One region of the Thermosynechococcus sp. HY213 genome, then DNA from elsewhere that is predicted to be linked to it. Evidence: predicted binding sites of a transcription regulator. Region 1 holds the regulator's gene; the other holds the start of a gene.

Region 1 (4,933 bases):
CAACAGGAACTCTTTGAACGAGAATCCCGCCGTCCCTCAGCAGTAGCGACCTATCTGGCAGTGCATGCGCTGGTGGCACGGGGCGTACAGGAACTTCAGCCGAGCTATATTCGCCGTGCCAAGAATTTACTAGAGCGGCTCTCTCCCAATCAAGACATCTACCTCGAACTGGCCAGTTGTTTACTGCTGTTGGGACAACCTGCTGAGGCCTTGGCCGCTCTCGATAAATCTCAAGATCAGCAGAGTCTCGCCTTTATCCGCCGTCATTCCCATGACTCCAGCGATCTGCTGCCGGGCCTGTACTACTACACAGAGCAATGGCTACGGGAAGAAATTTATCCTGCTTTTCGGGATTTGGGGGAAACGCCGGTGGCCTTGGATGCCTACTTTGCGGATCCCGATATCCAAACCTACTTAGAGGCTCTCAGTGACGACTCCTTTGCCCCTGAACCGCCCAGCACCACTGCCTCTGCCCTCCCCGAAGTCATTAGACCAACGGTGGCCGTGCCGCCGCCCGTCTCCTTCACAGCGGAAACGTTGCCCTTGGAGTATCATACTGGGCTGGGTCAAGGCTTTTCGGCAGCGGCTGCTACCCGCTCTTCAACCGCAACGGAGACCGACACGCCCCCAGCATCCACTCGCAAACGGCGCCGCCCTCCAACCAGTCACCACAAAAAACGTCAGACTTGGTTTTGGATGGGTGCAGGGGTTGTTCTTGTTGGGTTAGGCGCCTTGGCAAAAGTCTATTGGCCAGCCAAAACGGCTGAAGCCCCACCACCACCACCGCCAGTGACCCCGACGCCAACTCCTGTGGCAACGCCAACCCCAACGCCACAACCAACGACCTTAGCCACCACCTTAACGCCGGAGATGGCACGCGATCGCCTCCGCACGTGGCAGCAAATTAAAGCCCAAGCCCTTGGCACGGCATTTGAGATGGACAAACTAGCAACGATTTTGGCGGAGCCAGAACTCAGCCGCTGGCGATCGCGGGCACAGAGCTTAAAATCCGAGGGCAGCCATTGGGTCTATACCCTGCGGAACCTAGAAGTGAAGGAAGTCCGTCCCCGAGGCAGCGATCGCGTGGATGTATTGGTGGAAGTCAATGAGGATGCCCGTTTCTATGAACAGGGAACCCTACGCAATGATATTTCCTATAGCGATCCCTACCGCGTCATTTACACCTTTACCCGTCGCGGCAATCAATGGTTGATTCAACGCATGCAGGTGGTTAGCTAAGGGGCATTTCCACCTGTCGGCCAAACTTGAGATTCAAGAGAGACAACGACAGGATAAATAGGAATAAGACCAGTCCCATCGTACAGGCGTAGTTGATCTCTAAGCGCTGAAAGGCATTCTCATAGATGTAATAAACAATTGTCTTGGAGCTATTGAGGGGCCCCCCTTGGGTCATGACATAGACCTCTTCAAAGACCTTCGTGGCAGAAATTGCTGAGATAATGCTCACCAAAAGAATATAGGGACGCATCAGCGGTAGGGTAATATCCCAATGCTGTCGCCAGCCGTCACTGCCATCGAGTGCTGCCGCTTCGTAGAGTTCACCACTAATCCCCTGAAGTCCCGCCAGATAGATCACCATGTAGTAGCCCAAGCCTTTCCAAATCGTGACGGCCATGACACTAAAGAGGGCAAGTTGGGGACTTGTCAGCCAAGGAATCGGGGTGTCCCGCAGATGCAGACCCTGTACCAGTTGATTGAAGAGGCCATTGGGGGCATAGAGCCAGCGCCAAGCAATCCCCGCCACCACCATTGAGATAATCACGGGGCTGTAGTAGGCAGCACGAAACCAGTGGATGCCCCGCAGAGGTTGATTGACCAGAATCGCCAACAGCAGGGGGGCGATCGCCAGAATCGGCACCACGACCACTAAATAGAGGAAAGTATTGGCCAAGGTTTTCCAGAAAACACCATCGCGCCACAATTGCGCAAAGTTGGCCCATCCCACCCACACAGGCGGACTCAGGAGATCCATCTCATAGCGGGTGAAACTCAGGAAAAAGGCCTGTAGGGCTGGCCAAAAGACCGTCAGTGTGAGTAACCCCAAGGCCGGGGCAAGAAAGAGATAGGGGGTGAGCGATCGCCCTTTCATTGGCTGCGGGGGTGTTGTTGACGATAGGCACGCATTTGCGCCACAAAGTCGCCAAAGAGATAATCAGCATCGTGGGGGCCGGGGCTGGCCTCAGGGTGGTACTGCACTGAGAAAATCGGCAATGTTTGGTGCTTCAGACCGGCAACGGTTTTGTCATTGAGGTTAAAGTGGGTAATCTCAACGGGGGTTTGGGCAAGGGATTCTTCAGTAATGGCAAAGCCGTGGTTTTGGCTGGTAATTTCCACTTGCCGGGTCAGGCCAGCGGGCTGGTTCAACCCGCGGTGACCAAATTTCAGTTTGAAGGTTTCCGCCCCCAAAGAAAGTCCCAACAACTGATGCCCCAGACAAATGCCAAACATGGGACGCTGAGCCGCCAGTAATTTGCGTGCGGTTTCAATGCCTTCCTGAACCGCCGCAGGGTCGCCGGGGCCATTGGAGAGGAAAATGCCATCGGGGTCATAGCTGAGAATCGTTTCCGCTGGGGTATCCGCCGGCACAACAATCACACGGCAACCATAACTAGCCAAGCGACGGAGAATGTTGCGCTTCACGCCAAAGTCAATGGCCACAACCGTCAAGGGTGGCTCTTCGGTGGCTGTTTGGGGACGAAATTCCCAAGCCGGGGGCGTCGGTTCTGTCCATTCATAGGGGGTGCGGGTGGTCACCACCTTGGCTAGATTTTGTCCCTGCATACTGGGAGCGGCAAGGACTTTTTGCAGCAGTTCAACGGGATCAAGGATTTCCGTGGAGATGCCGCCATTCATGGCACCGACAGTACGAATTTTGCGGGTGAGGGCGCGGGTGTCAATCCCGTAAATGGCGGGAATGCGATGGGCTTTGAGGTAATCAGGTAAGGATTGTTGCGATCGCCAGTTACTGGGAATGTCACAGATATGGCGAGCAACCGCACCGCGCACTTGGGGGCGATCGGATTCATCGTCTTCGGGCGTGGTTCCAGTATTGCCCAACTCAGGGTAGGTGAATGTCACGATTTGACCACAATAGCTTGGGTCAGTGAGTACCTCTTGATAACCCGTCATGCCGGTATTAAAGACCACTTCGCCAATGGCTGTTCCCGGTGCCCCAAAGGAAAAACCGCGAAAGACTGAACCATCGGCAAGAACCAGCAAGGCGGGTGTCGGCATTTCAATATCTCCAACTGGGAAAGCCCAATAGTTTATTGTGCATGATAAAGCTGGCCGTTGACTGCACAAGAATTCTCGGATGTTTTGATTTTCTTACTTGCGGCGACTCACCTGTTCGGTTAGATAATCTGCCGCTGTGGCCACTAGGGGAATAATCCGTGCATAGGGCATCCGCGTCGGCCCTAGAATGCCAATACTGCCCACGGGGGAGTCCCCATAGCAATAGCAGGAATAAACCAGTGTACAGGACTGCATCGGCGCTAAGGTATTTTCACTGCCAATGCGGATTTGCACCTGCGAGGGGGCTTGGCTATCGCCACTGATCAAGGGAGCCAGTTGATCCTGTTGGTCTTCGAGAAGATGCAGTAGCATTTGTACCTGCTCCACTTGGGAAAACTCCGGCTGCTGCAGAACATCGGCAAGACCACTGATGACAAAGGAAGTGCCTTGGTGGCTGTAGCGATCGCTCAACTGCCGCAGTAGGGTCTGAAGCTGCTGACTGTAGGTCTGAAACTCCAAATCCAGTTTTTGCCAGTCAATGGCACTGAGTTCCACCAGCGATCGCCCCTGCAACTGATGATTGAGGAAGTTGGTCAGTACCTGGAGGGTGCGCTCCCGCAGCTCAGGATCCTCTTCCCCTTGCCCCAATTGGATCAGTGCCGACTGGGTTTCGTAGGTATCGAGCACAAGAATCACCATCACCTGCTGGGAATCCAAGGCGACCAGTTGAATCACCCGAATCTGCCGCTCCAAACGATTGGGGAGCGTAATCAGGGTAATGTAACCACTGAGATCCGAGAGCAACTGCGCCGCTTGCCGCAAGATCACCTCAAGGCGTTGTTGTCCCCAGATAAACCGCTCACTCAAGAGACTCTCGGCTTTGCGAGCCACATCGGGAATGGGCTGGATCAGTTCATCCACATAGACGCGATAGCCAGAATCAGAGGGCACCCGCCCTGCGGAGGTGTGGGGTTGGTAAAGCAGGCCACTTTTTTCGAGGAGCAGCATCGTATTGCGCACCGTGGCCGGGCTGACGTTGAGGTTGTATTCCGTGGCGATCGCTTTTGAGCCGACGGGTTCTGCCGTGGCAATGTAATGGTTAATCGTGGCGCCAAGAATTTGTTTTTGGCGATCGCTGAGTTCAATCGTCATAACCCCTTACACCTGTGACTTGTTATCTGTGTTTTTTATCTATCTATAAACTAGCCTTTGTATTTCAGCAATTCTGAGTTGCAACTTGCGGCTATGGCGATTGGTCTTTTGTGACTAAAAACTCAGCTAGAAATGGCTAAGCAGTACTGCCAATGGGGGATTCCCAAATAAATTGCAGATGGATCGACCAAGGCTGTGGCGGGCGGCTGGTGACCGCTATGGCATGTAAAAACTCCCGTAGATAGAACCGTTGCTCTGCTGCCGAGAGTTGGTACCAAAATTGCGGCTGACCAAGGGTCACCGCCAGTTGCAAAAGATTACTAGGGGGCAATTGGGCCTGCTGTGCCTCAATTTGTGCCCGTTCCCCAGCCAGTTTATAGCGGCGCAGTTGAGCGGTTTCGGGATCCAAGAGGCCTTGGGCTTCTAGTTCGGCAAGGCGGTGCAGTTGGGTTTCAATTGCTTGCAGTTGAGCCGTCAACGGTGGCGGCGGCAGCGACAGTTGGGCGATCGCGGGCGGCAGGCGCTC
Region 2 (4,933 bases), on a different contig from region 1:
GGTTGACCACGAGGGTCGCCAAGGCTTCTTTCTCGATGTCTTCAGCAATGATCACCAGCGGTTTACCGGCGCGAGCCACTTGTTCGAGGATCGGCACCAGATCTTGCACTAAGGTAATTTTCTTGTCGGTGATCAGCACGAAGGGTTCATCAAGCACCGCTTCCATGCGCTCGGTGTCGGTGGCAAAGTAGGGGGAGATGTAGCCCTTGTCAAAGCGCATCCCCTCAGTGACCTCGAGTTCGGTGGTCATGGATTTGCCTTCTTCGAGGGAGATCACGCCTTCTTTGCCCACCTTGTCCATGGCATCGGCAATCATCCGACCCACTTCTTCATCGTTACCGGCAGAGATCGCTGCCACTTGGGCAATGGCTTTGGAATCTTCCACCGGACGGGCATGTTCAGCAATTTTTTCCACAAGGAAGTGGGTGGCTTTGTCAATCCCGCGTTTCAGGGCAATGGGGTTAGCACCGGCAGCTACGTTGCGCAGCCCCTCTTTCACCATGGCATGGGCAAGAACCGTTGCCGTAGTCGTACCGTCACCGGCAGCATCATTGGTTTTCGAGGCGGCTTGGCGGATCAGCGCCACACCGGTATTTTCAATGTGATCTTCCAGTTCAATTTCCTTGGCGATCGTCACCCCGTCGTTGACAATTTGGGGGGCGCCAAATTTTTTCTCCAGAACCACGTTCCGCCCTTTAGGACCAAGGGTCACGGCCACGGATTCAGCCAAGATGTCCATCCCTTTTTCGAGGGCACGACGAGCATTTTCGTTGTAGATAATGCGCTTCGCCATAGGTGTTTCCTACCTCAATCGTTCAACAGTGATGAAAAATCGCACAGAAATGTAAGGAGTGTCAGCGACTTAGCCAACAATGGCCAAGATGTCTTTTTCCGAGAGGAGAACGTAGTCTTCGCCCGCCAGTTTCACTTCAGTACCGGCATATTTGGAGTACAGCACTTTGTCCCCCACTTTCACATCCATGGGCTGACGCTTGCCGTCTTCAGTGAGTTTGCCAGGACCGACGGCGGTCACTTCGCCCACTTGGGGTTTTTCACGGGCATTGTCGGGCAGGAGAATCCCCCCTGCGGTACGTTCTTCACTTTCGCTGACTTTGACAAAAATGCGATCGCCCAACGGCTTCACAGTTGAAACGCTTAGAGATACGGCTGCCATAGCGTACTGTTCTCCCAATTGTAAGAGTATGGATTGATAGCACTCACTGCACGGCTCATCGCGCAGTTTTTGGGGGGCAAGAGCATCACTTGCAGTTGTTTAGCACTCTCACCCTTCGAGTGCTAATGTAGCGAGAGACGGTTGGCGATCGCAACTCCTGTTGCAGTACGGTTTTCCGAACGGAACTTTAGCTCTTTAGTCCCGTCGTGGCAATGCCGCGAATCAGTTGCCGCTGACCCAAAATAAACAAAATCATCACCGGCACAGTGGCAATCACCGCCGCCGCCATCATCAACGGCCAATCATTGGTGAACTGCTCCTGAAAACTGGCCAAGGAAAGCTGCACTGTGATCAGTTCTGGCTTAGTGGTAAAGACCAAGGGCTTAAAGAGGTCATTCCACTCCCCAATAAAGGTAAAGATAAAGAGTGTGACCAAGGCCGGTCGGCTCAGGGGCAAGAGAATATGCCAGAGGACTTGCCAGCGATTTGCCCCATCCAAGAGGGCTGCCTCCTCAAGGGCAACGGGCAATGTGAGAAAAAACTGCCGCATCAAAAAGACGCCAAAGCCATTGGCCGCCGTCGGCAAGATCAAGGCGCCATAGGTATTGATCAGATGACCCGCCTTGAGGATGAGGAAAATTGGGATCACCAAAAGTTGAAATGGGATCACTAGGGTTGCCAGCATCAGCAGCAAAATCGTCTGTTGCCCCGGAAACGAAAGTCGCGCAAGGGCGTAACCCGCTAGGGCTGAGGTCACCAACTGGAGCGCCGTTACCGCTAAAGCCACAAACGTTGAGTTGGCAAAGGCCAAGATAAAGTGTCCCTCCTGCCATGCTGCCTGATAGCTCTGCCATGTCCAGCCTTGGGGTGGCAACAATTGGGTAGGTAGGGTTCCCGGTGGCCAGCCCGACGTACAGAGCACCACCAGTAGGGGGCTGAGAACCAGCAACGCCCCCAATGTCAATACTAGGGTCAACCCCAAGGAGTGACCCCTGCCCAAGAGCCGTTTCAGCCCATCCACAACCTTCCGCTCCCCAAACAAAACCCTGCGCCCTTCGGAAAGCCAGCCTCTTGAGAGCTGCATGTCCAATTCTCCCTCATCCCTGCTTTAACTGCCAGTGAGGTACATTCTCCTTCCCCCTTTCATAGAGATTTATCTGCCCCACTCAGGGGGTTGGGAGGGCGCTTGAGGACATCCTTGCAATCAAGATTTTGCTCAAGACGCTATCAAGGGAGCACTATACCACCCTTTGCGTCTCGCAAGAGAGTGTTTGACCACCCTCCTGAGGACTTGCTTATTCAAAGTGCTGCAGGCACAGAGACCGATTCCAAGACAAAGCTTTGAGTTTCCTCCCCAAGTTTGCATAGGAGACAAGCTGTGCCAGTTAGAGAAGTTGCAATTGTCCACCCTTGTGGAGTGTCCAGTAATGACTCATCTGTACAACCCAAATCCTGCTGTTATTTACCGCTGGGTGATGAGTTCTTGCCTTGTTGGTTTAGGATGTGCAACCCTGCACTTAGCTCCTGTAACTGCCCAAATTGCCGTCTATGAAGGGCGGCGTGTCACCGGGGATGTTACCATGACACTTCCCGACGGCAGCACCTACAAAGGGGAATTGCTCAATGGTCGCTTTAATGGCCAAGGTATCCTCACAATGGCCAATGGCAACCGCTATGAAGGGGAATTTCGCAATGGCCGCTACCACGGTCAGGGGGTGCTCACCTATGCCGATGGGGGACGCTACGAAGGGGGGTTTGTGGATGGCATCTTCAATGGCAAGGGCACTCTCCAACTGGCCAATGGTCAACGCTACGAGGGCACGTTTCTCAATGGTCAATACCATGGGGAGGGGGTGCTCACCTTTCCCGACGGTACCCGCTATGAGGGGCAGTTTCTAGCGGGCAAGTATCATGGAACTGGAACGCTCTCCTTCGGAGATGGCACAAGCTATGCCGGACAGTTTCGCAATGGCTTATTTGAAGGACAGGGGGTCTTTACGCTACCGGATGGCTCCCGCATTGTGGCCACATGGCGCAATGGTCGCCGCGAACCCCGCTAATCTGCTTCAATCAGGCTGTGAGTGATCCGCTGACGGCGGCGCTAAGTCCCTACGCCCGCTTTGGGGTGCGCCTTGGCCTTGAACCCATCCAAGCGCTGCTGAGTGCTTTGGGGTCTCCCCAGTTACAGGTGCCCTTGATCCACGTTGCGGGGACAAATGGCAAAGGGTCGGTGTGTGCCTATTTGGATAGTGTTTTGCGGGCGGCGGGCTATCGCACGGGACGTTATACTTCACCCCATCTGTTGAGTTGGTGTGAGCGCATTTGTGTCGATGGTGAACCCATTGCCCCTGAGGTCTTTTTGACCTTGATTCAACACATTGAAGCGGTACTGCCACAGGTGGCTTATCCCCCCAGTCAGTTTGAAGTGATCACGGCGGCGGCATGGTTGTATTTTGCCCAGCAGCGGGTGGATGTGGCGGTGATAGAGGTGGGCTTGGGGGGGCGCTTGGATGCCACCAATGTATGTCAGCCCCCTTTGGTGAGTGTGATTACCTCCATCGGTTGGGATCATTGGCAGCGGTTGGGCAATACCTTGGGGGCGATCGCTGGCGAAAAAGCAGGTATTCTCAAGCCGGGCGTGCCAGCCGTCATTGGCCCTGTTCCCCCCGAGGCAGAGGCGGTGATTGCGCAGCGTTTGGAAGCTTTGGGGTGCCCAGCGATCTGGCCAGAACCAGCCCAGTGGTGTGCAAAGCGGCCGGGATGGGCGATTTGGAGGGGGATGGAGTACCCCTTGCCCTTGGCTGGAGAAATGCAGTTGGTCAATTCAGCGATCGCGATCGCCACGCTACAACAGTTACAATCTCAAGGCTGGCAGATTTCCCGAGAAGCGATTCAACAGGGAATGGCACAAACCCGCTGGCCGGGACGACTGCAATGGTTACAGTGGCAAGGGCGCAAACTGCTCATTGATGGTGCCCACAATACTCCTGCCGCCGCCTACCTACGGCAATACGTGGATCAACTGGGCTGGACAGAGGTGACATGGGTGGTGGGGATGCTCGCCAATAAGGATCATGAGGGGATTCTCAAACATCTCCTGCGAGGGGGCGATCGCCTGTGGTTGGTACCCGTACTGGATCACGCTAGCGCTGACTTAGAGGACTTGAAGGCACTTGCCTACACCTGTTGCCCTGAGTTAGGGGAATGCCGTCTTTTTAAGGAGGTGACTGAGGCACTCGATAGGGCAGGCGATCGCTGTGTGGTCTGTGGCTCCCTTTACTTAATTGCTGGCGTTTTGGGAAAGAACTCATAATTGATGTGGGACACTCCCTTTCAAGGAGACACTTATTTCTACGGCACAGAGCCAAACGATTTCCTCAAAGCCCATGCCCATGACTTTGTGCCCCAAGGGCAAATTCTCTCCCTCGTCGAAGGGGAAGGGCGTAATGCCGTCTATCTTGCTCAGCAGGGATATGCCGTCACGGCTGTGAATGCCTAGGACTGGCGAAAGCCCAGCGCCTTGCTCAAGAACGGGGAGTCGCCATTACTACCTATCACTGCGATCTGCGGGATGTTGACCTTGGTGAAAATGCGTGGGATGGGATGATTGCTATTTTTTGCCATCTGCCACCGGAGCGGAACGGTAAAATCAAGGTAATGTTGTCTTATTGCTATGCCGCCGCGACGCACCCGTAGCCAAGTCATTATTCTCGATGCCCTTAGAGCCAGTGGCCGAGCGCTCTCGGCACAGGAACTATT

The links. The regulator HrcA, encoded in region 1, represses chaperone genes, less so after heat shock. The targets are predictions, from matches to a motif close to TTAGCACTCNNANNNTNNGAGTGCTAA.
Region 2: the regulator HrcA is predicted to act here: its motif matches at 1,274-1,300, upstream of groES (co-chaperone GroES).

The regions. Positions count from the first base shown of each region.
Region 1 is NZ_JAVKVB010000003.1:95,563-100,495, reverse strand. Features, by position in the region: gene RHK62_RS01150 (IMS domain-containing protein) at 1-1,239, shown strand, start outside; gene RHK62_RS01145 (carbohydrate ABC transporter permease) at 1,232-2,110, opposite strand; gene carA (glutamine-hydrolyzing carbamoyl-phosphate synthase small subunit) at 2,107-3,255, opposite strand; gene hrcA (heat-inducible transcriptional repressor HrcA) at 3,349-4,407, opposite strand; gene RHK62_RS01130 (recombinase family protein) at 4,544-4,933, opposite strand, start outside.
Region 2 is NZ_JAVKVB010000007.1:118,005-122,937, forward strand. Features, by position in the region: gene groL (chaperonin GroEL) at 1-793, opposite strand, end outside; gene groES (co-chaperone GroES) at 863-1,174, opposite strand; gene RHK62_RS03730 (carbohydrate ABC transporter permease) at 1,362-2,186, opposite strand; gene RHK62_RS03735 (MORN repeat-containing protein) at 2,602-3,234, shown strand; gene RHK62_RS03740 (bifunctional folylpolyglutamate synthase/dihydrofolate synthase) at 3,204-4,487, shown strand; gene RHK62_RS03745 (hypothetical protein) at 4,491-4,673, shown strand; gene RHK62_RS03750 (Fur family transcriptional regulator) at 4,848-4,933, shown strand, end outside.